3 regions of the Cellvibrio sp. pealriver genome follow, and region 3 is predicted to be linked to each of the others. Evidence: predicted binding sites of a transcription regulator. Region 3 holds the regulator's gene; each other region holds the start of a gene.
What was found. Region 3 encodes PhoB, which activates phosphate uptake and scavenging genes when phosphate is short. Its sites were predicted from a motif close to TGTCATAAANNTGTAACA; they were not measured.
Positions count from the first base shown of each region.

Region 1 (10,728 bases), 370 kb from region 3:
GCAAATAATGGATGACGCCACCATTTGCGATATCGCTGTGCCACTTGAGCCGCTGGAAGTGGACGATACCAGCACCAGCGATACCGAACAGATCCTCGGCGCGGTGCGCAACTTTACCCAATTGCGCGTGAAGCAGCGCCTTGAAGAAACCCTTGAATTACCACCGTTATCGGATACCGCGCAGCGCATTATCAAGCTGCGGGTAAACCCCAATGCGGATATCAGCGATCTTGCGCAGATCGTCGAAACCGATCCAAGCCTTGCTGCACAAGTCGTGAGCTGGGCGGCATCGCCTTACTACTCTGCGCCGGGCAAAATCAAATCCATTCACGATGCGATTGTCCGCGTACTTGGTTTTGATATGGTGCTCAACCTCGCACTGGGTTTGTCACTTGGCAAAGCCATGACCATTCCCAAAGAGGGGCCGCACGGGGCTTTGCCTTACTGGCAGCAAGCGGTCTACATGGCGGCGACCATTGAAGGATTGGTAACCGCGATTCCACGCGACCATCGCCCCAGCTTTGGTATGGCTTATTTGTGCGGCCTGCTGCACAACTTTGGCTATTTGATCCTGGCTGAAGTATTTCCTCCGTATTTCCGCAATTATTGCGAATTGGCTGACACCAATCCGCATGTTGACCATCAGGCCGTTGAACGCCATTTATTGGGCGTGACCCGTGAGCAATTGGGCGCTTCGCTGATGTCGCTCTGGTCGATGCCGGAAGAGGTGGTGGTCGGATTGCGCCACCAAAACAATCCGCATTATCAAGGTGAATATGCGGCTTACGCCAAGTTGATTTATGTCGCCCAGCGCTTGCTGTACCAGCACAACATTGGCCGTGGCCCCAAGCAGGCTATTCCACCGCAGGTGTTTGAAGACCTGCATCTGGATCCGGAAAAGGCCTACACCACGGTGGCTAACATCATTGAATCGGGCGATGACCTCAAGCATATCGCTCACGAGCTTTCGCCTCATCACTGATAGGCTCGGTTGCTACCGGGATCGATCCAAGGCAAAACCCCTTCCAAGGGGTTTTGTGTTTTTAGCGGAACCGATTTTTAATCGATTATTAAAACAATAGCTTTTCCACCACTTCACCAGCAGACAGGTTTGTTATGACCATTGATTTTCCCGCTGCAGAAGCAGCAGCCATTCTTGTAGAGCGCCGTATTAAGGGTATACAGGCAGAGCGATTACCCGAAAGTTGCCGCCCACAAACTATTGAACAGGCGCTGGCCGTCCAGAACGCTGTTGCCGAGCGCTGGTGTGATGTGATGGATGACAGTATCGGCGGCTGGAAATGCCTGCAGCCACCGGCTGATGACAAGGTGATTGTCGGCTCGATTTTTACCCGCACCATCGATTCTGTGCCTCCGGTATCCCTCTGGGCAAAAACCACGGCAGAGGGCGAACGCGCGCGTATCGAACCGGAATTGGCATTTTTCTTTGGGCAGGATTTACCGCCGCGCGCCGAACCTTACACGCCGGATGAAGTCGATGCAGCGATTGCCAGAACCCATATGGCACTGGAGTTGATCAATAGCCGCTACGCTGATCCCGCCAGTTGTGAGTTCCCTGAAATGCTGGCCGATGGCCTGGTCAATCAGGGGCTGTTCATCGGCCCGCAAGTGGATTCAGCGCAAGCGCGCGCGGCGAGCAGTTTTACTATCACCATGACCTGTGCCAATGGCGAGGTGATCGAGCGTCAGGGGCAGCACCCGAATACCCATCCGCGTGCGCCACTTTACTGGCTGGCGGAATTTTTGCGCAGCCGGGGGCAGGGCATAGTCGCGGGGCAGGCCGTCATCACCGGCTCTTATGCTGGCGTAATAGAGGTGCCGCTCAACACGGATATACAGATCGACTATGCTGGATTGGGCAGTATGCACGTCAGTTTCAGTGCCAAACAGGCCGTTTGATAAAAAGGTCGATGAAACAGGAGTTTTTATGAGCGATACATCCCCATCCCAACCCTTCTTCAGTTGCGAAATTCCCGTGCGCTGGGGCGATATGGATGCCTACGGGCATGTGAACAATACCCTTTATTTTCGCTATTTTGAGGAGGCGCGCTTCCAGTGGATGCTGGCAAAGGGGCTGCCTCTCAAAAGTGATACCCACCCCGTCGTCGTCACCATTGGGTGTACGTTTATGCGGCCGATTTTCCATCCGGAAACCCTGCGTATTGATGTGTATATCTCCGAGCCTGGCCGCTCCAGTTTTATGGTGACTTACAAGGTTTATACCGCCTCGCAGCCGGATGTACCGGCGGCTGAAGGCTATTCCAAAGTGGTCTGGGTCAGTTCGGTTGACGGTAAATCGGTACCTCTACCCGACCCGGTACGCGCTTGGTTTGCGGGCTAAGCCATGCCGGTGTGGCTGGAGGCTGGTTTTTGGGGATTCGCGGCCGCCAGTGCCCTGATGCTGGGGGCGTTGCTTGGTTGGTTTATCCGGTTTTCTGCTAAAACGGTCGCTTACGTGATGGCGTTTGGCAGTGGAATCTTGCTGTCGGCGTTGAGCTTTGAGCTGGTGGCAGATGCAGTGGAGCAGGCTAGCACAGTGTGGGTAATCGCCGGTTTTATGGGGGGCGCATTGGTATTTTCCCTGATTAACCGCGCACTCAATCACCCGGCAAAACACCGCAAACGCTCGCGTGGGCAGCACCCGCACTCCCATGCCGAAGCATCCTCGCCGGTATCGAACGGCGGTGTGGCGATTGCCGCGGGCACTTTGCTCGATGGCATTCCCGAATCCATCGCCATAGGTTTATTGGTCGCCAGCGGTGGCAAGCTCAGCATTGTCACCATTACTGCTATTTTTATCTCGAACATTCCAGAGGCGCTTTCCAGTACGGCGGGCATGCGTCAGGCCGGGCGTAGCGGCGGGTTTATTTTGCGGCTCTGGGGTGGGATTGCGTTGCTATCGGGGTGTTTTGCCGTTATCGGTGCATTGTTTTTCGGATCGGCACCGGAGCATGTCAAAGCCCTGATTAGTTGCATCGCTGCCGGCGGGATTTTTGCGATGGTAGTGGAGACGATGATCCCCGAAGCCTTCGCCGAAACTCATGAAATGTCGGGTTTGGTGGCCGCGCTGGGGTTTGTTGTTGCTATAGCATTACAAACATTGGAAATGTAATGCGTATAAGGCAAATCAGCTCAGGGGTTCTGCGGTGGTGTCATCAAACCGTAACCTGCAGGGCGCAAAAAGGTGCCCGCTAATTGTGTTTACTGTTGTTGTGAATCCAAGGATTTTTTATGCCTGTTAACGCTGGACAATTGAGTCGTCGTCATTTCCTTAAAAATGCATCCGCCGTTGCGCTGGCGTTGGGAGGTCTGCGCAGTTTGCAGCTGCAGGCGCAGGTCTATGCGCAGGACCCGGTATACGGGATCGACAAGGTTGGCCAGTTATTGCTGGACCCTGCAGGCATTCTCAATTTGCCGCGCCATTTCAGTTATCGCGTTATTTCCCGCACCGGCGACCGCATGAGCGATGGGTTGATCACGCCCAGCGCACCTGATGGTATGGCGGCCTTTCCGGTGCCGGGTAACCCCAGCCAGTGCATTTTGGTGCGCAACCATGAGTTGGCATCCAGTCTTGATGAAATCGACCCCTTCGGTGGTGATCGCAAATTGGCGCGCAAGCATGTGGGTGACAAAGCCTACGACAATCACTTGTTGACCATGCGCCCCGTAAACGGCGGCACCAGCACCTTGTTGTTTGACCATCGCAGTGGCCGCGTAGAACGCAGTCATCTCAGCCTGATTGGAACCGCGCGTAACTGTGCGGGCGGCGCAACACCCTGGGGTAGCTGGCTCACCTGCGAAGAATCACTGGTGGGTAAACTGCAAGGCTATGGCCGTGAACATGGCTACGTATTCGAAGTGCCATCGCTCAGCAAAGGGCTGGTCGATGCCGTACCGCTTAAAGACATGGGGCGATTTATGCACGAGGCGGCGGCGGTGGATAGCACCAGCGGCATTGTTTATTTATCAGAGGATTATGAGCGCGGTTTGTTCTATCGCTTCCTGCCCAAAGTACCTGGCAAGCTGGCGCAGGGCGGTCGCTTGCAAGCCCTGGCGATTCGCGGCTGGCCAAAAGCCAACACGCGCAACTGGCCGGAAGACTCCACCGATAAACATGCGCAATCGGTGGCCATCAACCAGCGTTTTGAGTGCGAGTGGATCGACCTTGAGGAAGTGACATCGCCCGATGGCGATCTCAGCAAACGGGGTGAAGCCAAAGGTGCGGCGATTTTTGCCCGGGGTGAAGGATTGGCGTTTGCGCTGCGCGACGATAACACCCGCGAAGTCCTGTTTGCGGCAACCGGCGGCGGCCCCAACCGTATCGGTCAGGTCTGGCGCTACCAGCCCAGCCCCTACGAAGGCACCGCGCGCGAAGCGGAGCAGCCGGGCACTATGGAGCTGTTGTATGAGAGCCATAACCGCGCGGTGTTGGAGTCTTGCGACAATATTGCCGTCGCCCCCTGGGGTGATTTGATTATTTGCGAAGACAGCTATTCGGATAATCCCGATACCGTGAACTATCTGCGCGGGCTTACGCCTGAGGGGAAAATCTACACGCTGGCGATGAATGCGCATCCGGAGAAAGGTGAGTTTTGCGGTGCCTGTTTTTCGCCCGATGGCACAACCTTGTTTGTGAATATCCAGCGCCCCGGAATGACCTTGGCGATCACCGGCCCATGGGGGCATTTGCGCAACCAGGCCAAGGGTATGGATAAAGTAAGTTAGCGCTTGTTTACTCCAAGCGCTTTTATGTTCGGGTAGTTTCTGTTTTTAATGGTTTTTTCTCTGGGTTTTCTTGCTCAATCTCAGGCTGCTTCCAGTGCAGCCTGCGCGTCCAGCTCATGCCAGCGGGTGGTGTCGCTGTGGTGCAAGAGGCGCATGTTGCCCTGATGGTCTTCAACCAGCGCAGTGCAGTTCTCAATCCAGTCGCCGCAATTGGCGTAGCGTAAACCGCCTTCTTCGCGCAGTGCAGGATAGTGAATATGGCCGCAGACAACGCCGTCGTAACCGCGTCGTTTGGCCTCGGCAATGGCCTCCCGCTCATAGGTTTCAATCGCCGCCTTGGCACCTTTGATATTGCTCTTGATTAATCCGGCCAGTGAAAAATAGGGGCGACCCATAAGCTTGCGGATGCGATCAGACCAGCGATTGATAAACAACAAGAGTTCATAACCGTGGTCGCCAATAACCCGCGTCAACCAGCTGTGGTTGATGTAGGCATCCATCGCATCGCCGTGCATGATCAGCAAACGTTTGCCATCGGCAGTCACATATTCATGTTCCTGCGCAATTTCAATTGGGCCGAATAACTGGCCAGAGAAGTGGCGGATAGGATCATCGTGGTTGCCGGGCACATAGACTACACGCACGCCTCTGGCTGCCAGCTCATAGAACTTCAGCATCACCTGATAGTGTTTGGGTGGCCAGCAGAAGCGGCGCTTGAGCGACCACAAATCCACAATATCGCCCACCAAATACAAGGTGTCGCAATGGATGTGGTTGAGGAAATCCAGCAGGTAATCGGCTTTGCAATCGCGAAAGCCTAAATGGATATCCGAGATCCATATGGTGCGGGCATTGATCAGCGCGCTGGTCGGCTTGGGTGGGGTTTTATCGGCAACTAAAAAGTCGGCAGCGAGGGGATTGGCATGGGTCATGGTGCATTTCCGTAGCTGTTTCATCCCAGTCTGGGATCAACAGATGACGGAAAGGCAACATTTTGATGAATTTTGGGTGACAGTTAACCCGCGCGGCTAACGGAGGTGGGTTGTTCTTGAATTAACCAGTGAAGCACCGCCTGACGGCTTTCCAGCATCTCGCAGTAGGTTTGCAGGACAATCGGGTTGGGGCTGGGTTGTTGTTGCAGGTGCTTGATGCGCGCCAGTAAAAAGTCGATGTCATGCTGTACTTTTTCGGCCACTTCCGTGCTGTTGAATGCTTCGTTACCAATATTGAGAATCGTCATTAGGGCGTTATCCTTGCTGATTTAGCCGCCAAACTGTGACTGGGTGTCAAGGCGGGATGCTGCTCAGTATCGCGGAATCCCAAATGTGAAAACAGTCGCAATTCTCCGCAAATCTTGTGAGATATTGCCTACAAGATTGTGCAGGGAGGGCAGTTTAGGCCTGTTGTTTTTTGAGTAGTGTCAGGCAAAACAGGCTGGTGGCAGAGAGCACTATGGCGGGGCCAGCCGGGCTATCCCACCAGTAAGACGCGGCAAGACCGGCACAAACCGCCGCAATTCCCAGCAAACTGGACACTATCGCCATCTGCTCCGGGGTGTGTGTCAGGCGGCGGCTCGCCGCTGCGGGGATAATCAGCAGCGCGGTAATCAATAAAACCCCCACCACTTTCATCGCAATAGCGATGACCAGCGCCATCAGTAGCATCAGTGCCGTGCGCACACGGGTCACAGGTACACCTTCAACTTGCGCCAGCTCTTCATGCACGGTGATCGCAAGCAGCGGCCGCCAGAGCCACATCAGCGCGCCAATCACCGCGAGGGAAATAATCCAAATGCTCACCACGTCGCTTTGGCTGACCGAGAGAATATCCCCAAACAAGTAAGCCATCAGGTCGATCCGGCTGTCGCTGAAGACACTGACACACACCAGCCCCAGCGCGAGGGTGGAGTGGGAGAGTATTCCGAGCAGGGTGTCGGTGGCGAGGAAGCGGTTGTGCTGAAGAGCGACCAGTATCAACGCCAGTAGTAAGCAGCCAAGGGCGATGGCGACATTCAGGTTGATGTCCAGCAGTAAGCCAAATGTAACGCCGAGTAGGGCTGAATGCGCGAGGGTATCGCCAAAATACGCCATGCGACGCCAGACCGCAAAAGCGCCCAAAGGGCCTGCAACCAGGGCAACCGCGATTCCGGCAAGCAGCGCAAGTACTAGAAAATCAGGCATGGTCATGTCCGCAATGGCTGCCATGGCGATGCACCAAAGACGCAGGTTTGCTCTTGATAACATCGCCATGGGCATCGTGCTGGTGATCGTGATGATGAGTGTAAATTGCCACCTGTGGGGCATTTGCCAACCCGGGAGTATCGCCAAAGAGTGCGAGGTAGGCGGGGTCGTTAGTGACTTGCTCCGGATGGCCCTCGCAGCAGATGTGCTGGTTGAGGCAAATAACGGTGTCGGTAGTGGCCATCACCAGATGCAAATCGTGGGAGACCAGCAGCACTCCGCATTGGCGGCGGTTGCGGATTTCATTAATGAGTGCGTAAAGCGCCGACTGGCCGGTCACATCTACGCCCTGTACAGGTTCGTCCAACACCAGCAGTTGTGGATCGCGCAGCAGCGCTCGCGCCAGCAAAACACGCTGGGTTTCACCGCCCGAGAGCGACTGCATGGGCATATTGATCAGCTTGTCGATGCCGGTCAGTGCCAGTGTTTCAGGTAAATCCGCGCGTGCTTTGCCTCCCAGTGCAAGGAAGCGCGCGACCGTTAAGGGCAGGCTGGCATCAATGTGGAGTTTTTGTGGCATGTAGCCAATGCGCAAGTCCTGTGCTTTCTCGATCTTCCCCTCATCGATCTTGAGTAACCCAAGTACTGCGCGTACAAGCGTGGTTTTACCTGCGCCGTTGGGGCCTATAAGGGTCACAATTTTACCGGCTTCCAGTGTCAGATCGGCGCGTTGGAGAATCTGGCGGCCGTTGCGCGTAACACATAACCCGCGCGCTTTGATCAGATACTCACTCATGATGGCATTCTGCTCCATGGCCGGTTGCGCAGTTGGAGCACAGGCCGGATACCTCCAGCGACTGGGCTTCCACAGTGAAACCGGCATCCTGGGCGACATCCAGTATTTGCTTGCTCAGTGCGGGCTGGTCGAGTTCGATCGCAATGCCGCAGGCACGACAAATCAAAAAATGGCTCTGGTGTTTGGTGCCGGGCGACGGGCAGCCAATAAAGGCATTGAGTACGTTAATTCGGTGGATCAGCCCCTGTTCCAGTAAGAAGTCCAAGGCGCGATAGACCGTCGGTGGTGCCACGCGGCGGGTGTTGGCTTTGGCCAGCATTTCCATCAGCGTATAAGCGCCAAGGGGCTTGTGGTTTTGCCAAATCAGCTCCAGCACCTGCAGGCGCAAATCGGTCAGGCGCACACCGCGGCCTATGCACAGCTGTCGGGCAGATTCCAGCGCATCGCTAATGCAATGGCTGTGGTCATGGTGGCTACAGGCGATGGGGGTGTGTTCCATAAATGTCCCGGTATGTTTCCCCGTAAGGAATAGGCTGGATGCAGTACTTAAGTGCAGTACGCAAGACAGTTAAAGAGGAAAGTCAGCAGCTGGCTATGTTACTCTATAACCTTTCGTCTGGCATATAGTTCACGGGGTCGGGATAGAGTTATGCGGTATTGCGGTGTTTTGTTGCGGGATGCCTTGTTCTCTGCTGCCCTGCTATTGGTTGTTGCTATACCTGCCCAGGCAAAAATCCAGCTGTTGGCGAGTCTTAAGCCATTGGCACTTATCGCACAGGAAGTGGCCGGTGATCAGGCGGATGTCGGCACGCTCCTGCCTGTCAGTGCATCGCCTCACGACTATCCCCTCAAAATGTCCGACCACAAGCGCTTGCGCAGCGCCGACCTTGTATTGTGGATCGGGCCGGAAATGGAAAGCTTCCTTGCCCGCCCATTGGCGAATCTGAAACCGCAGCAGGTAATGACAGCCTATCAATTGGAAGGGCTTTATTGGCCTGAGGCGGATGAAGCGGATCATCACCATCACCACCAAAACCACTCAGCGCATGAAGGAAAAGATCCGCATATCTGGCTTGATCCGCGCAATGCGGCACTGATTGCGCAGGCATTGGCTGAGCGTCTGGCGCAGCTACAGCCGGATTCTGCGCAACAATTTCGTGCAAATGCACAGCGATTCAGCACATTGCTCCAACAGTTGGATGAGCAATTAATGCAGCAGCTGACACCGGTAAAAAATCGGGGGTTTGCGGTTTACCACGAAGGCTACGGGCATTTTGTTGGGCGTTATGGGCTGCATCAGGTCGCCTATGTGACTTACATTCCAGAGCGTCGCCCCGGAGCAAAACATCTGCAGGAATTGCGCGGTGTGCTGGCGAAAGAGGGTGAATGCCTGTTTATGGAGCCTTATTACAAGATGGATGCCATGGAAGAGATGGCCGCGTCACTGGATTTGCGTGTTGGCTTGCTGGATCCTATTGGCGGCCAACAAGTATCCAGCTATCAGCAATTATTGGAACAACTTGGGCAGGGTTTCTTAACCTGCCTTGCGGATGGGCGTAACGGTTGATGGGCTGACGGATGTCAACGCTGCCGTGCTAAACGGCTTGCGCATTTTTACCCCGCGCGCTTCCAGCATCTCTAATTGACGTTTGTTTAATTCCATCAAGAACGCATCAAAGTAATGGCGAATGTCTTTATTGATAGACGATGCCGCTTCTTGCAGTAATCCCAGCATACCTTCCTGTGTCGCCATGCGGTGACGGATCCCCGTTGTGTGGTACACGCAACTCGCCAACTGTTGCATGCGAAAAATTGCAGTCTGGGAAAAGATCAGTGTATCCATAGCATCCTCCAATGCGGTTTAAAGCAAGTATTAGCGGCGTAAGATCATGCTAATAGTGGGCTTACTCTTCGAGTCTAGGCCAGAAAATAAGCAGCGCGAGGGAGTCATGCGCCAAGCTAAACGCAAATTACAAATTTGTGATCGGCACAAAAAAAGAGCCCTGCGGCAACCAAACAAAAAGTTATAAGGTCGGGCGCAGGGCTAATACACGAGGAGAAAATAAGGGAGATAGTCCAATCAAAACAACAGCTTAAAGAAAGCTCACTGCATCGGTGACTAACCGATGCAGCTACAACTTAAAGGGCAAATTGTTGGGCAAGCTTGGCTTCCAGTTTCTCTTCCAGATTGGCATTTGCCTCTTCGGTCAGAGAATCAGTTTTTGCAGCCAGTTCATCAGCAATACGCGCTTCTGCGTCTTCCTGAGTTTCAACCCAAACTGTCTTAACGCCGATATCGGCAGCAGCCAAGGTCAGGTCTTTGTTCGTTGCCTCGTCGGCAAAAGCGCCGGTGGCAGTCAAAATCAATGTTACAAATACGAGAGCGGTTTTTTTCATCGTGGGTTCCTCCGATGGTTTGTAAATCCAGTTGCCTTGTGAGCAACCTTTCTGTTGTGTTACTTGGGGTTAGGTTCACCAGTAACGAGCGGGTTTTGCTTTGTTACTGTATGTTACGCATGGTAACACATATATTTTTGTTGACTAGAGGAGTGTTAGGCTTTTTTGTTATGTGAAGTAATTTTTTGTGAATAAATACCGAAACTTAGCAATAAAACTTAAAAAAACTAACAACTTTGGCGCGCGGTAACACATTTTTGTTTAAGTAACACTTTTTAACACTCGCGCAAAGATTCTGTTATCGGTGCTGTGTGCGCTGTATCGCTTGGGCTTGGTTTGCAGGTGTTTGGTGTATCCTTCTCCCCTTAAATCACCCATCCAATTGCCGTATTGACAGGCTGTTTTCTTATTATGACGACTACCGAAATTCAAAATCCCGCTGCCCCCCTGGTTCTGGTCGATGGTTCTTCGTATCTGTACCGCGCGTATCACGCTCTGCCACCTTTAACCAATTCCAAAGGTCAGCCGACAGGTGCGGTAAAGGGGGTGATCAACATGATGCGCCGCCTGCGCAAGGACTATCCGGATAGCCAAATAGCGGTGGTGTTT
Region 1 covers NZ_KQ236688.1:3,586,517-3,597,244, forward strand. The annotation lists gene VC28_RS15670 (HDOD domain-containing protein) at 1-982, shown strand, start outside; gene VC28_RS15675 (2-keto-4-pentenoate hydratase) at 1,117-1,920, shown strand; gene VC28_RS15680 (acyl-CoA thioesterase) at 1,949-2,362, shown strand; gene VC28_RS15685 (ZIP family metal transporter) at 2,366-3,133, shown strand; gene VC28_RS15690 (alkaline phosphatase PhoX) at 3,253-4,746, shown strand; gene VC28_RS15695 (UDP-2,3-diacylglucosamine diphosphatase) at 4,827-5,678, opposite strand; gene VC28_RS15700 (hypothetical protein) at 5,762-5,986, opposite strand; gene znuB (zinc ABC transporter permease subunit ZnuB) at 6,141-6,926, opposite strand; gene znuC (zinc ABC transporter ATP-binding protein ZnuC) at 6,919-7,722, opposite strand; gene VC28_RS15715 (Fur family transcriptional regulator) at 7,715-8,221, opposite strand; gene VC28_RS15720 (zinc ABC transporter substrate-binding protein) at 8,372-9,289, shown strand; gene VC28_RS15725 (hypothetical protein) at 9,257-9,565, opposite strand; gene VC28_RS15730 (hypothetical protein) at 9,862-10,119, opposite strand; gene polA (DNA polymerase I) at 10,531-10,728, shown strand, end outside.
Region 1: a site for PhoB is predicted at 3,172-3,189, ahead of VC28_RS15690 (alkaline phosphatase PhoX). Genes of this name have one in related genera too.

Region 2 (10,728 bases), 850 kb from region 3:
ACCCTGCAAATTGAAGTGGGGCCAATGGTGTTGACTGCGAAATTATTAGGTTTCGTGGCCATGGGTGCAGCTATTGCTATCTTGTTTGTACTGCCATGGTTGGATCGTAGCAAGGTCAAATCCATGCGTTATCGTGGCCATATCCCGCGCATTATGTTAATTGCATTTGCTGCAATGTTCGTAGTGCTGGGCTACTTGGGTGTTAAAGCGCCAACTGAAGGTAGAACCTTGTTATCGCAAATTGCTACCGCTTTCTACTTTGCATACTTCCTGACCATGCCCGTATGGACTACTACCAGCCCAGAAAAAGCCAAGTCAAAAGTCTCTTGGGTTCTGTGTGGTGTGTTTGCCGTGATTTTTGCCTGGATGGGGATTGATTACATCGGTGGCGATGTTCCAGCGTTGCTGTTAGTGCTTTGCTTTGTCTTGGCAGCTATTTTTGCTGTATTACCGTTGTTGGCTGCGCGCGATAAAGATCTGGTAGAGCCTACACGCACTCAAGCCAAGGGTTTGCCTGGGTTATTGGTTGCTGCCGGTTTTGTGCTGTTCTTGATTCTGGCAATTGTGCCAATTAAGGCGGTTGCTGCAGAAGGTGCATTTAAGTGTGGTGCTATTCCTTGTGATGCTATGGAGCCCGACCTAAAGGATAAAGAGTCTCTGCAGCGCGGTGCCAAGTACTTCGTTAACTACTGCATGGGGTGTCACTCTGCTAAATACTCACGTTATGAGCGCGTAGCTGATGATTTGGATATTCCACACAGCTTGATGGAGCAGCATTTGATTTTTGGTAACGAGCGTATTGGTCAGTTGATGGATATTTCTATGAAGCCACAACAATCCAAGGTCTGGTTTGGGGTAGCTCCACCGGATTTGACACTTGTTGCTCGTGCTCGCTCTCCAGAGTGGATCTATACCTATCTGCGTAATTTCTACAAGGATGAAACTCGCCCATGGGGTGTTAATAACCGTGTATTCCCGAATGTGGGCATGCCACATGTTTTGATTGGGCCACAGGGTTTGCTGGAGTGTGGCGCTGGACCAAAACTCAATCATCACGGCGGTGCGTTGCGTAATGATATTGGTCAGGTTGAAATGGACGAACATTGCGGCGCATTGAAGGAAGGAAAAATCAAAGGCACCATGTCCCAGGCTGAATTTGATCAGGCTGTTTACGATCTGGTTAATTTTCTGGAGTATGTTGCCGAGCCTATTGCTGTAAAGCGCCAGTCAATTGGTCTTTACGTGTTGGGCTTCCTGGTTATTCTCTTTATCTTTGTCTACTTCCTGAATCGCGAGTTCTGGAGAGACATTCACTGATAATCGGTGAGCAAACAAAAAGGGCGACTAAGGTCGCCCTTTTTGTTTGAGTCTGTGGATAAATCCCTGTAATTTGTTGGTATTGTTCTATTCCAAGGAAAACTGCTTATGTCCATGTCATCCAGCCGCCCTTATTTTTTGCGAGCCATCTATGAATGGATACTGGATAACAATTGCACCCCCCATATTCTTGTTGATGCTCATGTACAGGGAACCCAAGTACCACAGCAGCATGTAAACAAGGATGGGCAGATCATCCTGAATATTTCGCCCAGTGCTGTGAAAGATTTATTTATGGATAACACTGCAGTTTCTTTTAATGCCCGTTTTAGTGGTGTTGTTAATAATCTTTATGTTCCATGCGGGGCGATTTTAGGGATTTATGCTCGGGAAAATGGTCAGGGGATGATGTTTGAACCAGAAGCCAATCCCCAGCCTCCCGCTCCGCCACCTGTCTCACCCACACCACCGGTCAAGCCTGTTAGTGATGGGGCAAAACGACCAGGATTACGTGTCGTTAAATAACGACCACCTTCTAACAACACCAGCTGCGGCTGGTGTTTTTGTTTTTGGAGCTTATTTGTGACGTTTGTGCGACATATTTGTGACAAAAATATCGCGCGGTCACATTAGTGTCATATTTGGCCGTTAGAGTAGCTTTCAGTGGTGAGGCAAGCCTTGCCACACAACCAATCTACGCAATGACTAACGGAGCGCTCTATGAACGCCAAGAACATTATCAAAGGGCTGGTACTTGCTGGCTCTATGGTTTGCACCGCTGCGCTGCAGGCCGCTGTTGATCCAAAGTTGCCTGAATACAAAGCTGTCACCGGTGTATCAGGAAACGTGAACTCAATAGGCTCAGATACCCTTAACAATCTGATGACGCTGTGGGCAGAAGATTTTAAAAAGTGGTATCCAAACGTAAATATCCAAATTCAAGGCGCTGGCTCTTCAACTGCGCCACCAGCCTTGATTGAAGGCACCGCTAATTTTGGCCCGATGAGCCGTGAGATGAAGTCTGAAGAGATACAGGCATTCGAAGCCAAGCATGGTTACAAGCCAACGGCTGTGCCCGTAGCGATCGACGTTCTTGCGGTATATGTCAACAAAGATAACCCGATAAAAGGTTTGTCTCTGCAACAAGTAGATGCCATTTTCTCTGCTACCCGCAAATGCGGCGAGCCAAAAGATATTACCCGTTGGGGTGAAGTGGGTCTGGAAGGTGCGTGGGCGAATCGCGATTTCACCATCTATAGCCGTAACGCAGTATCAGGTACTTACGGATACTTCAAAGACGAAGCACTTTGTAAAGGTGATTTCAAATCCAGTATCAATGAACAGCCAGGCTCTGCTTCAGTAGTTCAGGGTGTTTCAGAGTCAATCAACGGTATTGGTTACTCAGGTATTGGTTATGTGACCTCTGGTGTTCGTGCGCTGCCATTGTCCAAAAAGGATGGCCAGCCTTTCGTTACGCCAGATGCAGCACACGCATTGGATGGCACCTATCCGTTAGCGCGTGTTCTTTATGTGTATATCAACAAGCACCCGAATCGTAAGCTGGATACCCTGCAACTTGAGTTCTTGAAGCTGATTCTATCCAAGCAGGGCCAAGAAACTGTTGTGCGCGATGGCTATATCCCGCTGCCAGAGACAATGGTTTCCAAAGCACTTGCTGAGCTGCAGAAGTAATTGTCGCCGAATGAAAGCCGCCTTGCCGGGCGGCTTTTTTTTGCCCTGAAAAACTGTGTTACAGAAAAATGACAGCGAAGTCTGGTTTTGTAACAAAAGTGTCATTTTTGGTTGCTAGGATTCCCGAGCCATAAGATTAACAGTGAGCAGATCATGTCCGAACCCGCCCAATTGGTAAAAGAATCTGTCAGCTTGATGCCGACACTCGAACAGCGCACACGTCTGCGCCGTATCCGTCAATTTAAGGATGGCCTTTCACGGTATGGAGTAATGACTGCCGGTATGGCAGTTGTGTTTTCATTAGGGCTGATATTTTTCTATTTGTTCTCTGAAATTGCTCCGCTATTCCGCGGTGCATCGGTTGAGATTGTTAAAACCTATACGCCCGAAGCGTTGCACAACGCACCAGAGGACGAAACTGAATTTCTTACGCTTGAACGCTATGAAGAAATCGGCGGCAACTTCAAGCGCAGCGGTGCAGTCAGTTTTTTTACGGTTGATGATGGAAAAACTTTGTTATCAGCCCAAATGCCAAAAGCGGATGGTGCTAGTTTTTCAGTATTGGCCACCAGTACAGCCGATCACGGACTGGTTGCTTATGGTTACAGCAATGGTCAGGTTGCCGTTGCAAAAACCGAATACGCATTAAGTTATCCAAATGATAAACGTCAAATTACCCCCAGCCTTGAATTTCCATTGGGCGATCAACCTATCCAGCTTGATGCACAGGGTGCAGCATTAAAAGTATTGGCGATTCAGGAGACTTCCAGTGGCACATTGATTGGTGCACTGACGGAAGATAATCGTTTGCTGTTAGGTGTATTCAGTAGCAGCCGCAATTTAATTACCGGTGCAGTGACGCTGGAGCAGGAAATTTTTACCCTGCCTCCGTTGCCTCAAGGTGTTACTGGTACTCATATGCAAATTGATGAGCGCGCACAACATTTAGTGATAGCGACTGATAAATCACAGATGGTGTTATACAAAATTATTAGCCCATCCAATGCAGAGCGCAAAGAAGCCGTCGTAGTGGCGAATGGCAAAATTACTGCGATGCAATTTTTAGTCGGTACCGGATCATTGGTCGTTGGTACCAGTGAAGGGCATGTCAGCCAATGGTTTTTAGTGCGCGATCCCCACAATGAATATCATGTAACGCATGTGCGTGATTTCGATTCACTAGAGGGTTCCGTTACCGGTTTTGCACCCGAGTTTGCTCGTCGTGGTTTTTGGGCGGGCGATGACAAAGGCAATATCGGAATTTACTACGGTACTTCCCATCGCACGTTATTCAATGAATCTATTAGTGATAAAGCAATTAATAAAATTGCGATATCTCCAATCAACAATCGCGCATTAATGATTGATGAAAGCAAAAATCTAGCGCTGCTGGATGTTTGGAATAAACACCCGGAAGTCTCATTTAGTTCGCTGTGGCAAAAGGTGTGGTACGAAGGGCGCGATGAGCCTGATTATATTTGGCAGGCATCATCCGGTAGCGATAACTTTGAAGCAAAAATGAGTTTTGTTCCGTTATCTCTCGGTACCTTGAAAGCGGCGTTTTTTGCGATTTTATTTGCTGTGCCGCTGGGTGTCATGGGCGCGATTTATACCGCCTATTTTATGACGCCTAAATTGCGCGGTATTGTAAAACCTACCATCGAAATTATGGCCGCTTTACCAACGGTAATTCTTGGTTTCCTTGCGGGGTTATGGCTCGCGCCTTTTATCGAAAACCATTTGCCAGCCATTTTCAGTATTTTAATTTTGTTGCCCGTCATTATGTTGGTTACCGGATTTATCTGGAGCAAATTTCCGGAAAGTATCCGCAATCGCATTCCGGAAGGCTGGGAGGCGGTGATTGTTGTGTTGCCGATTGTTGCGACTGTATGGGCTTGTGTTGCAATGAGCCCGTTAACCGAAATCTGGTTTTTTGATGGCAGCATGCGTCAATGGTTTACCGACAATGGCGTTAACTACGATCAACGCAATGCATTGGTTGTTGGCATCATCATGGGCTTTGCGGTAATCCCCAGTATTTTTTCTATCGCAGAAGATGCGGTATTCAGTGTGCCGCGCCATCTCACACAAGGTTCATTAGCCTTGGGCGCAACGCCTTGGCAAACCATGGTGGGTGTAGTACTGCCCACCGCAAGCCCGGGTATTTTCTCGGCCGTCATGATGGGTTTTGGTCGTGCTGTAGGTGAAACCATGATCGTGTTGATGGCGACGGGTAACAGTCCTGTAGTTAATTTCAATATCTTCGAAGGCATGCGTACCTTGTCTGCGAACATCGCAGTGGAGTTGCCGGAAACCGCAGTTGGCAGTACACATTTCCGTGTGTTGTTCCTTGCTGCATTAGTGTTACTTGCACTGACCTTTGTTGTGAACACCTTGGCTGAAGTTATTCGTCAGCGCTTACGTCAACGCTACAGCAATCTGTAATGTTGGATAACTTTTTCGGAAAAATGTGATGAAAAATTTATTGAAACGAAAAACATCCTGGTTCAGCAGCGGTTCGCCCTGGATCTGGTTAAACGGTGGCGCGGTAGCCATTTGTATGTTGATGGTGCTGGGCTTGCTGGGCTTGATTGCCGTGCGTGGTTTTGGTCACTTCTGGCCGGCTGACATTTTGCAAACATCTGTTGTTGATCGCGATGGCAATCGCCAGATCATAATGGGTGAAGTAGTGCGCGATGAAATCATTCCTGCATCGGTAGCACGCGATGGCGGTTACACCGTTGCGCAGGATGTAGAGTTAATCACTCGCTATTTGTTCAAAATGGGTAACCGTGATGTTAATGGCCGCGATTTTTCCTGGTTTCTTGAAACCGGGATGGATGAATGGCAATACCCCGCCGATGCAATCTCAATCGAGCGTCGCGAGTGGGGTAATTTTTACGGCTATCCAGTGTTAATTAAAGAACAGGGAAAAATTGTCAGTGAATTAAAGAGCGCGGATTTTTGGGATCAACTCAACCAACGTTTGGAGCGTGCACTCGATTTACACCACAAAGTCAGCCGTATCGAAAAAGTGGATATTGGTCGCATCAACAACAAAATGGATGAGTTGCGTTTGGAGCGCCGCCGCTTGGAGTTGGGTGGTGCAACCGGTGCAAAAATGGCGAGTGCCGATGCTGAGTTTGCAGAGCGCCGCGCCGCACTGGAAGCAGAATACGATGTGATTAAAAAAGAGCGCGATGAAATTCTGGCGCAAGCAACACGTGATCAATTAGTTGCGCGCACGGCGGATGGAAAAGAAGTGGTCATTGCATTTGATCATATTGTCCGCGTAACTCGTCCGAATGAAATGGGTGTTTTTGCCAAAACTGGTCAGTACGCTGAGCGCTTTTGGGAATTCATGAGCGATGAACCGCGTGAGGCTAATACCGAAGGCGGTATTTTCCCTGCGATCTTCGGCACCCTGACCATGGTTATTGTGATGTCAATTATGGTTACTCCTTTTGGTGTTCTCGCCGCGATTTATTTGCGTGAATATGCCAAGCAGGGAACCTTTTTGAAAATCATCCGTATTTCTGTGTACAACCTTGCCGGTGTGCCCTCTATTGTGTACGGCGTATTTGGTTTGGGCTTTTTTGTATACACACTGGGTGGCAGCCTCGATGAATTGTTTTATGCAGAATCACTGCCGTCACCAACATTCGGTACGCCGGGATTGTTTTGGGCATCACTCACACTGGCGTTATTAACATTGCCAATCGTTATTGTTTCTACTGAGGAAGGATTGTCGCGCATTCCAAGTACGATTCGCCAAGGCAGTCTTGCATTGGGTGCAACCAAAGCAGAAACCCTGTGGAAGGTAGTCGTTCCTTTGGCAACGCCAGCGATGATGACCGGATTAATTTTAGCCATTGCCCGCGCGGCAGGCGAGGTTGCGCCGTTGATGTTGGTTGGTGTGGTGAAGCTGGCACCTGCGCTGCCAATTGATGGAAATTATCCGTACTTGCATCTTGACCAAAAAATTATGCACCTGGGTTTCCATATTTACGATGTGGGTTTCCAAAGCCCTAACGTAGAAGCGGCGCGTCCATTGGTATACGCGACTTCATTGACATTGGTCTTGTTAATCGTTTCGTTGAATATTACTGCAATCAAAATCCGCAATAATTTGCGTGAGAAGTATCGCAGCGCATCGGATTAATCTCCGGGCTTTGTAATAAATTTGTCATCTATTTGAAATATATTGTTAATCAAAATTTAACCGAGTCTTAAACAGGCCCCGATTATGAGCCCAACAGCATTGCCAACTGCATCAGCAGAATCGATCAAGCTTGAAGTTAAAAACCTCGACTTGTTTTACGGCCAAAAGCGTGCGCTAAACGCTGTCAATATGAAAATTCCGGAAAAAAAGGTCACTGCATTTATTGGCCCCTCCGGTTGCGGTAAATCAACGCTGCTGCGTTGTTTCAATCGGATGAATGATTTGGTTGATGCGTGCCGTGTAGAAGGCGAAATTTTGCTGGATGGCAGCAACATTTATGACAAGAGTGTTGACGTTGCCGAACTGCGTCGCCAAGTGGGAATGGTGTTCCAAAAACCCAATCCATTTCCCAAATCTATTTATGAAAATGTTGCTTATGGTCTACGCTTACAAGGTGTGAAATCCAAACGGATTCTCGATGAAGTTGTAGAGAAATCATTGCGCGGTGCAGCGCTCTGGGATGAAGTAAAAGATCGCTTGCACGATAACGCATTTGGATTGTCTGGTGGTCAGCAGCAGCGCTTGGTGATTGCCCGCGCAATTGCGATTGAACCGGAAGTGATTTTGTTGGACGAACCTGCATCGGCTCTTGATCCTATCTCAACATTGAAGATTGAAGAGCTGATCAACGAATTGAAAAATCAGTACACCATTGTGATTGTGACCCACAACATGCAGCAAGCTGCGCGCGTATCGGATTACACCGCATTCATGTACATGGGCGATTTGATTGAGCATGATTTGACTGACACGCTCTTCACCAACCCAAGTAAAAAACAAACTGAAGATTACATCACCGGCCGTTACGGTTAATGCGGAGGCGCATCATGGTTATGGATATTACGAGTCATACTCATCATATATCGCAACAATACAACATCGAGCTCGAAACCATTCGCACGCATTTGTCGGAAATGGGCGGTATGGCTCAGCGTCAGGTAAATGATGCAATCCAGGCGCTGATCGATGCAGATGTTGAACGTGCCGAGCAGGTTGTGCGCGCCGATTTGAAAGTGAATTCAATGGAAATCACGATCGATGAAGAGTGCGTGCGTATTCTTGCGCGCCGCCAACCGGCAGCCAGCGATTTGCGTTTGGTTATTGCGGTTACCAAAGCGATTACCGATTTGGAGCGCATTGGTGATGAGGCGACCAAGATTGCACGTCAGGCAATTGCCATGAATAAAGATGGCCTTGCACCTCGCGGTTACATCGAAGTGCGCCATATCGGTGGCCATGTGTCGCGCATGTTGCAGGATGCACTCGATGCATTTGCGCGTCTGGATATGGATCTGGCTCTCAATGTGGTGCAAACCGACAGACAGGTCGATATGGAATACAGCACTGCTATGCGTGAGCTGGTGACGTTCATGATCGAAGATCCACGGAGCATTACCCGTGTGTTGAATATCATGTGGTCGCTGCGCGCACTGGAGCGGATTGGCGATCACGCGCGCAACCTTGCGCAGTATGTGATCTATCTGGTGAACGGCGAAGATGTCCGTCACTCCAATCTGGAAGAGATTGAAGAAAACATCAACAGTAAGGAATAGCTCATCAGGAATGGCCCGAAGCCACAATACCGGTCAGCAGTAAATATTTTTTGCGTGACTAAAATGGCATCCTCTTGTTAAATAACCCGCGCCTGTGTACAGGTGCGGGTTTTTATTTTTTAGATCCCCGAACGGCGACATCCGGCGCAATCAACGACATAAATTATGTTTTTTCGCCCAAAGGGGGCAGACATAAAAGCACTTGCCGGATATAGTGCAAATATATAATATAAATAGGCTAATTAACTATGCTGGATACAGGGCGCAATCTTACACACCAGTTGACCCATCAACTGGGAGCGGCAATTGTCCAAGGTCAATATGCGATAGATAAGTCATTCCCCACGGAAGCCGAGCTATCGCAGCAATTCAATATCAGCCGCAGCGTGACCCGTGAAGCGGTAAAAATGCTCACAGCCAAAGGGCTGATTGCATCGCGCCCGCGGCAGGGAATCCGGGTGATGCCTTCCAGCCATTGGAATATGTTTGATGCCGATGTGCTGAGCTGGACGTTGAATGCCAGACCATCGCTTGAGCTGCTGCGTGAATTTACCCAGTTGCGTATGGCGATTGAGCCGGAAGCGGCTGTATTGGCTGCCGAAAATAATCAGGATACCGCCGGTATCAAAGCAATTGGCGATGCGTTGGCGCGGATGAAGCGCGCAGATGAGGGGCTCGATGACCCGCTTTCCGCTGATATAGAGTTCCATTGCGCGATCCTGGCTGCCAGTAACAACCGCTTCTTCTTCCAGTTGCGCGAGTTCATTCAGGTCGCCTTGCGCGTCAGTATTGCCAGTACCAACCAGCTCAAAGGCGTATTGACCGCTGACTATGACGATCACAAGCGCATTTATGATGCTATCTGTGCGGGTGATAAAGAGGAGGCGAGCAGGGCAGTAAGAGTGCTGCTGCAAGAGGTGATGCAGTTAATTAATGTCTCTCTGGTAAAACCGAAATAAACTGCAGAGGTCAGAGTTTTCTACCTAAGCTACTATCGGTAAGCGAACCTGTTCAAGCAGAGAGAATTCAACATGCAGAGCTTTTCAAATCACCAAGGATACGCCCGTTACCCCAGTCTGGTTGGGCGCAGTGTCTTTATTACCGGTGGTTCTACCGGGATAGGTGCGGCCTTGGTGGAAGCATTTGTGGCCCAGGGGGCAAAAGTCGCTTTCATTGATATCGATGAAGCGGGTGCCTTGGCATTGTGTGACGAGCTGGAACAAAAAGGTTTTGCTCGTCCCTGGTTTGAGTTGTGCGATGTCAGCGATATAGCCGCACTCAAACAGAGTGTGCTCAACGCGCAAAAAATGGTGGGTGATATCAGTGTGTTGGTGAACAACGCTGCCAATGACCAGCGCTACGACACCCGTACGATGACGGCGGATAATTGGTATCGCGGTCTGGCGATTAATTTGCATCCCGCCTTTTTTGCGGCACAAACCGTACACCCTATGATGGTTGCGTTGGGTGGTGGATCGATCATCAATATCAGTTCGATCAACGTACAATTTGGCCCGCCTAATCTGGCCAGTTATATCACTGCCAAGGCGGGAATTCTGGGAATTTCCAAAGCGCTGGCAACGGATTACGGTGTGGATAATATCCGGGTGAACTCCATTTTGCCGGGTTGGGTGGCAACGCCAAAACAATTGGAAAAATGGCTTACCCCGGAAGAAGAAGCGGAATTGATGAAGCGTGTATGCCTGAAAAAACGTTTGGGCGCACACGATGTTGCCAATCTCGCGTTGTTCCTCGCGGCGGATGATTCTGCCATGATCACATCGCAAGAATTTATTGTCGATGGCGGGAGAATTTAACGCGCAGTTTCATCGATGCTGGCGTTATTGGCGTGTATTACAAGAAGCATTCATCAGCAAACTGATGAATGCTTCTTGCTATTAGAGAGAGCTATTTCTACAAAAGCGATTGGATAAACACAACCAC
Region 2 covers NZ_KQ236688.1:2,365,105-2,375,832, reverse strand. The annotation lists gene VC28_RS10320 (ubiquinol-cytochrome c reductase) at 1-1,317, shown strand, start outside; gene VC28_RS10315 (ClpXP protease specificity-enhancing factor) at 1,426-1,842, shown strand; gene VC28_RS10310 (PstS family phosphate ABC transporter substrate-binding protein) at 2,038-3,009, shown strand; gene VC28_RS10305 (ABC transporter permease subunit) at 3,163-5,454, shown strand; gene pstA (phosphate ABC transporter permease PstA) at 5,483-7,171, shown strand; gene pstB (phosphate ABC transporter ATP-binding protein PstB) at 7,256-8,044, shown strand; gene phoU (phosphate signaling complex protein PhoU) at 8,065-8,784, shown strand; gene VC28_RS10285 (FadR/GntR family transcriptional regulator) at 9,033-9,743, shown strand; gene VC28_RS10280 (SDR family NAD(P)-dependent oxidoreductase) at 9,816-10,601, shown strand.
Region 2: a site for PhoB is predicted at 1,910-1,927, ahead of VC28_RS10310 (PstS family phosphate ABC transporter substrate-binding protein). Genes of this name have one in related genera too.

Region 3 (10,728 bases):
AGCGCAAACCTGTGGCGCGTCCGGATTTACGTCAGCGCCGAATTCCACTTGGCCCTGTTGCAGTATTTGGTGCAAGTAATTTTCCACTCGCGTTTTCGGTGGCCGGTGGCGATACCGCCTCTGCTTTTGCGGCGGGTTGTCCGGTTATTGTAAAAGCGCACTCGGCGCATCCGGGCACATCGGAATTGGTTGGGCAAGCTATTCAACTGGCGGTAGCGCAATGCGGTTTGCCTGAAGGTGTATTTTCGTTGCTGTATGGTTCAGGTAACACATTAGGAACAGCATTGGTTGCGCATCCGGTTATTCAGGCGGTTGGATTTACCGGCTCGCGTGCCGGTGGTATTGCGCTGATGCGCGTTGCTCAGCAGCGTCCACAGCCCATTCCTTTTTATGGCGAATTAAGTGCATTGAATCCGGTGGTGTTGTTACCCGGTGCATTAACAGATAAAGCGGTGGAATTAGGCCGACAATTTGTTGCATCACTCACTATGGGAGCCGGGCAGTTTTGTACTAACCCGGGATTACTCTTGGCGATTGATTCTCCTGCGCTTGATCAATTTATCCAATCCGCAAAAATTGCGCTGCAAGAATCGGCTGCGCAAACCATGCTGAGCCCCGGCATCCATAATGCGTACCAACATTCCACTGCGTGCATTGCAAAAAGTAAACAGGTAGAACTGGTTGCCTCTGGTTTGGTTTCACCTGCCCCCAATACATGTCAGGCAATGCTCTATGCAACTACGGCGCAAGCTTTTATTGCCGATATTAATTTGCACGAAGAAATGTTCGGTGCTGCATCGCTATTAATTCGTTGCCGCAATGAAGATGAAATAGTGCAAGTGCTAAAAAAAATGGATGGACAACTCACGGCCACGCTTCATTTTGCAAACACCGAGCGTGATGCCGCGCGCAGACTTCTGCCGGTTTTGGAACGCAAAGCCGGACGTATTCTTGCCAACGGTTGGCCTACCGGTGTGGAAGTGTGTCATGCAATGGTTCATGGTGGCCCTTGGCCAGCAACAACCGATGCGCGCACTACATCGGTCGGCACTGCTGCACTGGAGCGTTTTTTGCGGCCGGTGTGTTATCAGGATTTGCCCGATGAATTATTGCCTGCAGAATTACAGGCGAATAATCCGTTGCAGGTGAAGCGTTTGATTGACGGTAGTATTTTTCTAGTGTGAGCCCGGTTTTTTAAGGTGCATCCGGCGTAAAACACAAGCGTGTTTTCAGTGTGTGTTTTACGCCAGATTTTCGCTGATGGCTTTGAGTACCGCCTGGGTGCGGTCGCGGCAGTCGAGTTTGGCGAGGATATTGGATACGTGATTGCGCACTGTGCCTTCCGCCAGAAAAATCGTTTTTGCAATTTCTTTATTGGACCGGCCATTAACCAACAAGCGCAAAATTTGTTTTTCCCGTTCCGATAAATCCAATGTCGATTTTTTTTGCTGGAATTCGCGCAACATATCGGGCTCGGCCAAAAATGTCGAACCGTCAGACACCAGTTGCAAACTGCTGACGAGTTTTTCCAGCGACACATCTTTTAATAAAAATCCGTTAGCGCCTGCTTTTATGCTCTGCGCAAATAAATCCGCATCGTCAAATGTTGTGAGCATCAAAATGGGTGTGTTATTGCTGCGTGCGCGCAGGTGCTTCACCAGGCTGATGCCATCCATCACCGGCATACGAATATCGGCGAGCAGCACATCGACAGGCTGTTGAGTGATAAACGCCAGCGCTTCTTCGCCGTTGCGCGCCTCCCAACTGACTTGCGCATTGCCGGAAATTGCCAGCAATCCGGAAATCCCCTGCCGCACCAACTGTTGGTCATCAACCAAACCTACATTAAGCATTGTGTAACTCCATTGTTATCGCTAACCGACAACCTTTCTTCAACGGTATTAATTCAACCTTGCCAGCAAAAGGATGAAGACGTTCTTGCATGCCTTTGAGTCCATTGCCGGGATTAATCAGCGCGCAGCCATGGCCGTTATCATCGAGCTGAATAACAATGTGTTGTTGGTTTTGTTGTTGTTTCTGCTCAAACGCGAGTTGGATTTTTTTGGCTTTGCCGTGACGCACCGCATTACTGATACCCTCCTGGATACAGAGCAATAATTGCTCGGCGATTTGCGCAGATTCCAATTGCAAATGGCCATTGATTTCCAGCTCCAATTCCGGGAGATGTTCTGCCAGTGCCTGCACTGCCTGATGAAAATCCACTGCGGTAGCGGTGCGTTGGTCGCGCACGACCGCGCGGATATTGTCGAGCAACTGTTTGGCGAGTTGTTTGGTATCCATCACCGACGCTTGCAGTGGTTGCGCTACTTTGTGTTGCAGAATTTCCAACTGCAAATTGAGTGCAGTGAGTTGGTGGCCGAGAATATCGTGCAGGTCGCGCGCGATGCGCAAACGTTCCTCCTGCTTACTGGATTGCGCCAGAATAATACGCGTCGCTAGCAATTGTTGGTTGGCCTGCTCCAGCTCTTCACGCGCATGGCGTTCGCTGACACGTGCAAATGCAGTGGCGAGTGCAAATATCTGGAAGCCAAGGAACGTGAGTGCACTGATTACTTGATTGGTGTAATGCCACACCCAGGTCATTATAAAAAAGAACACAAGGTTACTCAGCAACACCCATAAAATGGCCTGGCGACGTGAAAAATAATCGGCCAGTTGCGCAGCCCAAATCACGAGGAGTACGGGCGCTACATCGCTGCGCTGCACAAGCAATAACAAGAGTGCGATGGCCAGCTGCAATAATAAAAAAATCTGGTGCCGCCGATAATGGAGTTGGATGTTTGCTGTGTAAGTAACGCTGACAAATAAATATAAAAAAACCAGATAGCCAGCAATGCCGGGCACGGCATAAACCGATTCCAGTAGCCGTTGGAATTCAATGTAGGCGACTGCGCCCCAGGTGATCACGCCCGCCAGTGTGAGTAGGTATCGGTCATTGGTCATGGAGTATCCTGAGGCTTTGCGTGGAAACGGGCCGCCTATCTTACGTCCAAAATTACATCCACAAGAACAGGACATTTGTCATCGTATTTTGATGAGCTGTGTCATCGTAAAATCCTGAGTATTGACACCTGCCGGGTTATCGCGATTTTTGTATTGTGTGCGGGTATGCAATCACTATAGATATCGGCTTAAAGGAGTTTTGTTATGCGGTTGATCAATAAATTGGCAGGTGCAGGATTGTTGGTATGCGCGCTGCCCGCTATGGCGCACGAGTTGGTGGTGAATGTGGGTAACATCGCCTCAACAGACGGTCATTTGCTAGTGGCGGTTTATAACCAACAAACGCACTACGACAACAACAGCCAGCGCGTGGCAGTGCAAAAAGTGAAAATGACTGGTGACAGTATGCGGGTTGTGCTGGGCGATCTTCCGGCGGGTGAATACGCGGTGAAGTTGTTTCAGGATGAGAACGATAATGGCAGTATCGATATGAATGCGATGGGTATCCCCACCGAACCCTATGGGTTTTCCAACAATGGCGGGATGTTTGGCCCACCGTCATTTGACGATGCGAAAATACAGCTTAATCAACCGACTGAAATTGAAATCCAGCTGCGCTAACAACAGGCCAGGCAGGTGGAGGTGGTAGGTTGTGTTAAATAAAAAAACGGCGATCTTTTCAGATCGCCGTTTTTTATGTGCGCCGCATTACTTACAGGCCAGACTTGCAGGACTTGTGCTTGTAAGTAATAACGGTCAGCAGGCCTTAGTTACAGCTGCGAACCAAGGACCATGCGTTTTGCCATGCCCAGCCAGTACCTGGTGCGTATGGGCCGCCAACAGTACACCAGCCGCCAACAGTACATTGATACTCGCTACCTGCGTTAACAACTTTAGCGCCGGTTGCGTAAGTAGCACCGTTTACATAAGCAGGAGAAGTACAGTTACCGGTAGACACAGATGATGCTACTGATGAAGCAACAGAAGACGCTACGCTTGAGCGGCTTGATGAGCTAGGTGCAACGCTGGATGGGGTAGATGAAGTTGAACCACCGCACGCACCTAGATCCAACCAGTGAGCGTATTGGCCATTGCTGGTCTCTGGGTTGTTGCCTTGAGTCCAGTAGTTAGCCTGATAACGCTTGCCGTTGTGTTGTACTTGGGTTGGGTTTTGGTAAGCGATAGTTGGATTCCAGATACCCAAACCAGCACAGGTATTGTTGGAAATGCTTGAGCCAACAGATGAGCTTGCTACAGAACCTACAGAAGAAGACGACGCAGGAACAGAAGAGTTACCGCCACCGCCGTAGTTTACGTCGATACATTGATAGAAGCCTTCAGCCGCATCTCTTTCCCAGTCACGTTGCCATACGCTGTACACAATGTGACGGCCAGTACGTGGTGGCATTTGAACGGTGTGGTAAGAGAATTGTTCTTGATCAGCTTTACCTGAATCGTGGATCAATTCAAGGTCAGACCAGCGCAGTGGTTGCGCGTGGTTGTAGCCTTCGCGGGTGATGTAGTAACGGAAGTACATGGTTTTGTGCGCAGCGGTGTTAGTCCACACGAATTGCAGTGGGCCTGCACTTACGTTGGTTGCTGGCCAGTCGGTGCGCGCCAGATCCATACCGTACAGGTTAGAGCGGCCTACAGAGCAAAGACGGCCATCCGGAATAAAGTATTCGTGGTTGTCACGCACACCACCCACTGCCACTTCTTGTGGAGTGTAGAGACCGCCGTTGCCCGCTGCTTTCGCTGCGATACACGCTGGGTGGGTCGGGTTCTCAATGCCGTTGTCCTTACATTGGATCACACGGCTTTTTGGGGAAGATACATAACCGTGGGCAAATGCCTGGCCTGCAACCAGAATTGAGCCCAATACGACTGCGGAAATACCGCATGCTTTCATTGTCTTTTTCACTTTCAATCTCCGAACTTATTGTTTGTTAGATGGTGCCTGGACAGCACTCGGGAGTACGACTGAATAAAACATGCACGTGATCAGGGCATGGCGCAAAGATCATTGCATGGGAACGAGTCTAAAATGACAACGTTGTATTGGCGAGTCCGACTTTCAGTTTGGGGGGTAATATTTTGGGATGCAGGTTTGATTTTCGGAAAATTTTCAGAAGAAAACGAAATTAAAAGTTCGAATTTTATTTTGACGTCAAAATAATGTGATTAGCTGCGCAAATAACAGAATTTATTGCGGCAAAGGGAAGACACACATGAACACACTGCCTTTGCCGGGTTCGCTGGTGATTTTCAGTTCGGCCTCATGGCGCATCAATACGTGCTTCACAATCGCCAATCCCAGACCTGTTCCACCCGTCCCACTATTTCTGCTGGCATCGACACGATAAAAGCGCTCGGTCAAACGCGGGATATGCTGCGCTTCAATACCGGGGCCGTTATCGCTCACCGAGACATAGACATTTTTTTGGTCTTGCCAGAGCAGCATGCTCACTTTGCCGTCGGCGAGTGTGTATTTGATCGCGTTAGTGACCAGATTGGAAAAGGCGCTGTGCAATTCTTTTTCATTGCCCGGTAACAACAAAGGCTTGGTGGTGTTGTTGCAGATCAGAGTCAGCTGCTGGTTTTTTTCTTTGCTGAGCACTTCCGCTTCACTTTTGATAATCGTCAGCAGCTGCTCGATATTAATCGGCTTGTGGTTGTGACCCGCTTCGGTGGTTTCCAGTTTGGACAGCACCAGCAAATCGTTGATCAGCAGCGACATGCGTTTGGCCTGCTGCAACATCTGCTGCAAGGGCTTATTCCAGCTGGGGATGGTGTTGTTATCGGCCAGCGTTTCTACGTAGCCGTTGATCACCGTGAGCGGCGTGCGCAACTCGTGGGACACGTTGGCCACAAAGTCTTGCCGCATTTTTTCCAGATTGTGCACCTGGGTGATATCGCGCACGACGATCAAGCGTTCGTTTTTACCGAATGGGGTAATCTGAAATTGCAGATGCTTGGAGGCAAAGCGGGGCGACGGCAGCTCAAGCGGTTCTTCGTATTTGCCCTCTTCAAAATAGGCGACAAATTTGGGGTGACGGATAAAGTTGATTACCGACTGCCCCTGGTCTTTGGTGTTGAGCGCCAGCATGCGATGGGCAGCGGGGTTCCAGAAGTCCAGATGGCCGCGCGCATCCAAAATGATCAAGCCGTCTTTCAGTGATGAGCTGATTTCCTGGATGCGTTTGATCACCGCTTGCAGGTTTTCTTTTTCAAGGCGCTGGTCGCGCTGCAATTGATAGATGTTGTCGAAAATTTGCCCCCAGATGCCGCTGGCTTCTGGTGGATTTTGGCTGTCCTGCCGTACCAGCCATTGGTTGAGGCGGCGGATTTGCCAGAGCATCCAGACGATATAACTGGAGCAGCCAATCAGCATCCACAGCGAATAATTATCGCTGAAGAAGCCAATCAGGCTGCAAATGGCGAGGATGATAAGAATGCGCTGGAGTTCAGCGCTAAAACCTTTTAACAACGTCGAGCCTCTTGGTTCTAAATCCGCGGCTGCAGCTGATCAGCACTGCGAGACTCGCCGTGAATACATCCATGTAGGCTCGACTGCGGCATCCATGCCGCAGACGGTCTCGCAGCACTGATCAGCTGCAGCCGCTCACGAAAGTGTTATCAGGCTTCAATACGAGTAGAAAAACGATAGCCCGTACCGCGCACTGTCTGGATCAGGTCTTCGTGGCCATCCACGGTCAGGGCTTTGCGCAGGCGACGGATATGCACATCGACCGTGCGCTCTTCCACATACACATTGCCGCCCCAGACGTGATCCAGTAACTGGCTGCGAGTATAGGCTCTTTCCTGATGGGTCAGGAAAAATTCCAGTAAACGATATTCGGTTGGCCCCATATCCACCGACTGGTTATTGATGGTGACGCGGTGGCTGGCGGGGTCAAGGCACAGGCCTTGTACGGTGATCGGTGCTGAGTTGATTTGCGGATCAGCGCGGCGCAACACGGCTTTCAAGCGGGCAACCAGTTCACGCGGGGAAAAAGGCTTGGTGATGTAATCATCGGCACCCACTTCCAGCCCCTGGATCTTGTTGTCTTCCTCGCCTTTGGCGGTGAGCATAATGATGGGGGTGTTGGCGGTGACTTCGTCGCGTTTTAAACGGCGCGCCAGTTCAATACCGCTGGTGCCGGGCATCATCCAGTCGAGCAGAATCAAGTCTGGTTTTTCATCAATGATCAGGCCGTGGGCATCCTGCGCATTGCTTGCCTCCATTACCTGGTATTCGGCCATTTCCAGCGCCACACGCAGCATGTCGCGGATTGCGGATTCATCGTCAACGATCAGGATTTTGCGACCAGTCATAAATGTTCTGCCTGAAAAAACTACGGGGTGCCGCACAGGTTTGTGAAGCTATTGTTGCAGCTTATTAAATAAGTTCAGTGTTACACATTTATGACAGGATAAAAATTTTGCGCTAGCGCAATGCGTAATCGGCAGCAATACCCGCAAACACCGCCGCACCAACCCAATTGTTGTTCAAAAACGCCTTGAAGCAGTCCTCGCGTTTGCGAAAGCGGATTAACCATTGTTGATACACAAAAAGCGCTCCCGCAACCGCAAGCCCAAGGAAGTAAGCAGCGCCTAATTCAAAGCGCTCCCCAACAAGTAACAGCGCGTAAAGCGCCATCACCTGCAGCACCCCGGTCATCAGCCGGTCTTGCTCACCAAACAAAATGGCGGTGGATTTCACGCCGATTTTCAAGTCGTCGTCGCGGTCAACCATCGCGTAAAAGGTGTCGTAGGCGACTGTCCAGAGCACCACCGCGAGGTAAATCAGCCACATACCATGATGCAACTCCCCGGCTTGCGCGGCATAGGCCATAGGGATTCCCCATGCAAATGCAGCCCCGAGCACCACTTGTGGCAAATGGGTGTGGCGTTTCATAAACGGATAACAGAAAGCCAGAATCAGCCCGCCAACGGACAGCTTGATCGTGAGTGGATCGGTCATCAGCACCAGCCCGAACGCAATCATGCAGAGCGCGATAAACAAGCCAAGCGCCTCTTTGCTGGATACTGCACCGGTCGCGAGCGGCCGGTCTTTAGTGCGCTTGACCTTGCCGTCGATCTTGCGGTCGGCAAAATCATTAATCACGCAGCCTGCAGCGCGCATCACAATCACACCCAAAGTAAAAATCACCAGATTTTTGATGCTGGGCACACCCTTGGCGGCAATCCACAAGCTCCATAGCGTCGGCCAGAGCAAGAGCAAAGTTCCGATAGGGCGATCCATACGCATCAAGCGCCAATAAAGCAGGACTTTTTGGCGCAGGTCTGTCTGGCCTGCTGCTTTTTGCGTGGCGCGCTGGAGGATTTTGCCGGCACTGGATTTTGCGGCCTTAGCAGATTTGGGAACGGCAGATTTTGGGGTGGCAGATTTGGGAGCTGCTGGTTTAGCCGAGCCGGTTTTGGTGGAGGTTGCAGCAGGTTTTTGTGAGTTGGGAGTTGTCATAACCAAAGCGCCGGTATTGTTGGAGTTATCGGGTATCAGGACGGATCTGGATTGTCTGGCTGTCACATTCGAGCGATCAAATCAGGCTACTGAATCAGGGCGATAAAGTCAGGTAAAAACACTTCGCTGACCAACAGGGGTTTGGCGTGTAGATAAAACACCGAACGCCGCCCCCACAGATGCCCCTTGCCGCACAATTCGGCTGGCATATAGGCATGATCGCGGCTAATCCGCGCCACTGCAATGGCGCTGCGCACCAAGTGTGGCTGACTGAACAAAAACGCGCCTAGCGGGCGGCTGCCTTGTTGGCGCAGATGACGCAGTGATCCGGTCAGGCTCGATAGCGGCAAAATACTGCGCGCAAATACCCAGGGGGTTCCTTTGCCGCAGAGTATCACCTCGCGGATCAGCGCCTGCTGCGGGCGGCTCATACCCAGCGCCTGGCGCTCATTCAAGCTCGGGATACCAAGCGCCTGGCGCAAGACTTTCACTGCAAACTGCCTCTGGCTTAATGAGACGAGGCGCGCTGTCAGCGAGCCGTTATCGGCCAGCCAATCCTGTAACACGGCTTGCGGGCGCTGTTGGCGGGCAAGTTGGCGGAGAGGTTTCCACGAACGGGTTGAAAGCGGGCGGGGCATCGCAGCCTTGGACAAAGCGGGTTCCTCAATCGGCTAATATGGCGGTCGGCTTGCGCTGGCACGCGCAAATGCATGGGCGGCAGTTTATCAGCTTGGCCAATCCCAAGCGTGAATAATGCGTTTACAAGTCTGCCGCAATCCCGTGAATGCAGGTAAACTCCCTGTGAAAATCAATGTTGATGGAGAGAGAAAACATGCATAAGACCGACATAGTAGTGGCTTTGGCCAATAATTCTGATCTGGGTGTCAATAAAGCGGATCTGGTGGTTTCGGCTTTTATCGAGCAAATTACCAATGCACTGGCGCGTGGTGAATCAGTGGCCTTGTTGGGGTTTGGCACCTTTAATGTGAGTGAGCGCGCCGCGCGTGAAGGCCGCAATCCGCAAACCGGCGCAACCATCCAGATCGCCGCCAGCAAAACTGTCACCTTCAAAGCAGGCAAAGCCCTGAAAGACGCAGTGAACGAATAATAATGTTACGGCGGCATACCTATGCCGCCCTCGCCTGATCCCCTACCATCTTTTCTTAACGTCCTGAATTACTTCATCAACCAATAATAACGTCCGGGGTGACTATGTCGCTGACCAATAAAATTTTACTCGGCATGCTGTTGGGTGTCCTGGTTGGGGTCATCTTCAATCTCTTGCTTGGTGTAGATGATCCCCAGACAGTGCCAACGACCAGCTATGGGCAGTGGATACAAACGGTACTGATCAATGGCGTACTCGATACGATTGGGCAGATTTTTGTAGCGTCGCTCAAATTGTTGGTGGTACCGCTCGTATTTGTTTCATTGGTGTGTGGCGCAGCTTCACTCGGTGGACATAACCGCATGGGGGCGTTGGCTACCAAAACCCTGTTGTTGTATTTGATGACTACCGCGATGGCGATTGCACTGGCGATGGGGGTGGCAGTATTTATCCAGCCAGGTGCTGCGGTTGATATGGCATTGTCCAGCACATATACCGCGCCACCTGCGCCATCCATCAAGCAAACGTTTCTCGATATATTTCCCAGCAATCCGGTTCAGGCAATGGCCGAAGGCAATATGCTGCAGGTGATTGTCTTTTCGATTTTGTTTGGTATCGCGATTTCGCGTACAGGCGGCGAAATTGGCAGCAATATGAAAACGTTTTTTGAGCACTTGAATGAAGTGGTGCTCAAAATGATGCTGTTGCTGATGCAATTGGCACCCTACGGTGTTTTCTGTTTGCTCGCAAAATTATTTGCCAACATCGGTTTTGCAGCGATCACCGATTTGGCGAAATATTTTTTCACGGTGTTGTTTGTATTGTTGCTGCACGGATTTGTTGTCTATGGCCTCTTGTTAAAAATATTATCCGGCTTAAGCCCTATTATATTTTTCAAAAAGATGTGGAAAGTGGCGGTGTTTGCATTCAGTACGGCATCCAGCAATGCAACCTTGCCGGTCACTATGCGCACCGTTGAGCACGATCTGGGCGTGGACAATAAAGTCAGCAGTTTTTCTGTTCCCTTGGGTGCGACTATCAACATGGATGGCACCGCCATTATGCAGGGGGTTGCCACCGTATTTATTGCCCAGGTGTACAACATCGATATAGGTGTGTCCGGTTATTTGATGGTAATCCTGACCGCTACGCTCGCCTCCATTGGCACCGC
Region 3 covers NZ_KQ236688.1:3,215,396-3,226,123, reverse strand. The annotation lists gene VC28_RS14030 (aldehyde dehydrogenase (NADP(+))) at 1-1,184, shown strand, start outside; gene VC28_RS14025 (response regulator transcription factor) at 1,242-1,853, opposite strand; gene VC28_RS14020 (sensor histidine kinase) at 1,846-2,964, opposite strand; gene VC28_RS19320 (DUF2141 domain-containing protein) at 3,169-3,585, shown strand; gene VC28_RS14010 (lytic polysaccharide monooxygenase) at 3,731-4,885, opposite strand; gene phoR (phosphate regulon sensor histidine kinase PhoR) at 5,168-6,451, opposite strand; gene phoB (phosphate regulon transcriptional regulator PhoB) at 6,601-7,299, opposite strand; gene ubiA (4-hydroxybenzoate octaprenyltransferase) at 7,412-8,236, opposite strand; gene VC28_RS13990 (chorismate--pyruvate lyase family protein) at 8,536-9,102, opposite strand; gene VC28_RS13985 (HU family DNA-binding protein) at 9,282-9,557, shown strand; gene VC28_RS13980 (dicarboxylate/amino acid:cation symporter) at 9,662-10,728, shown strand, end outside.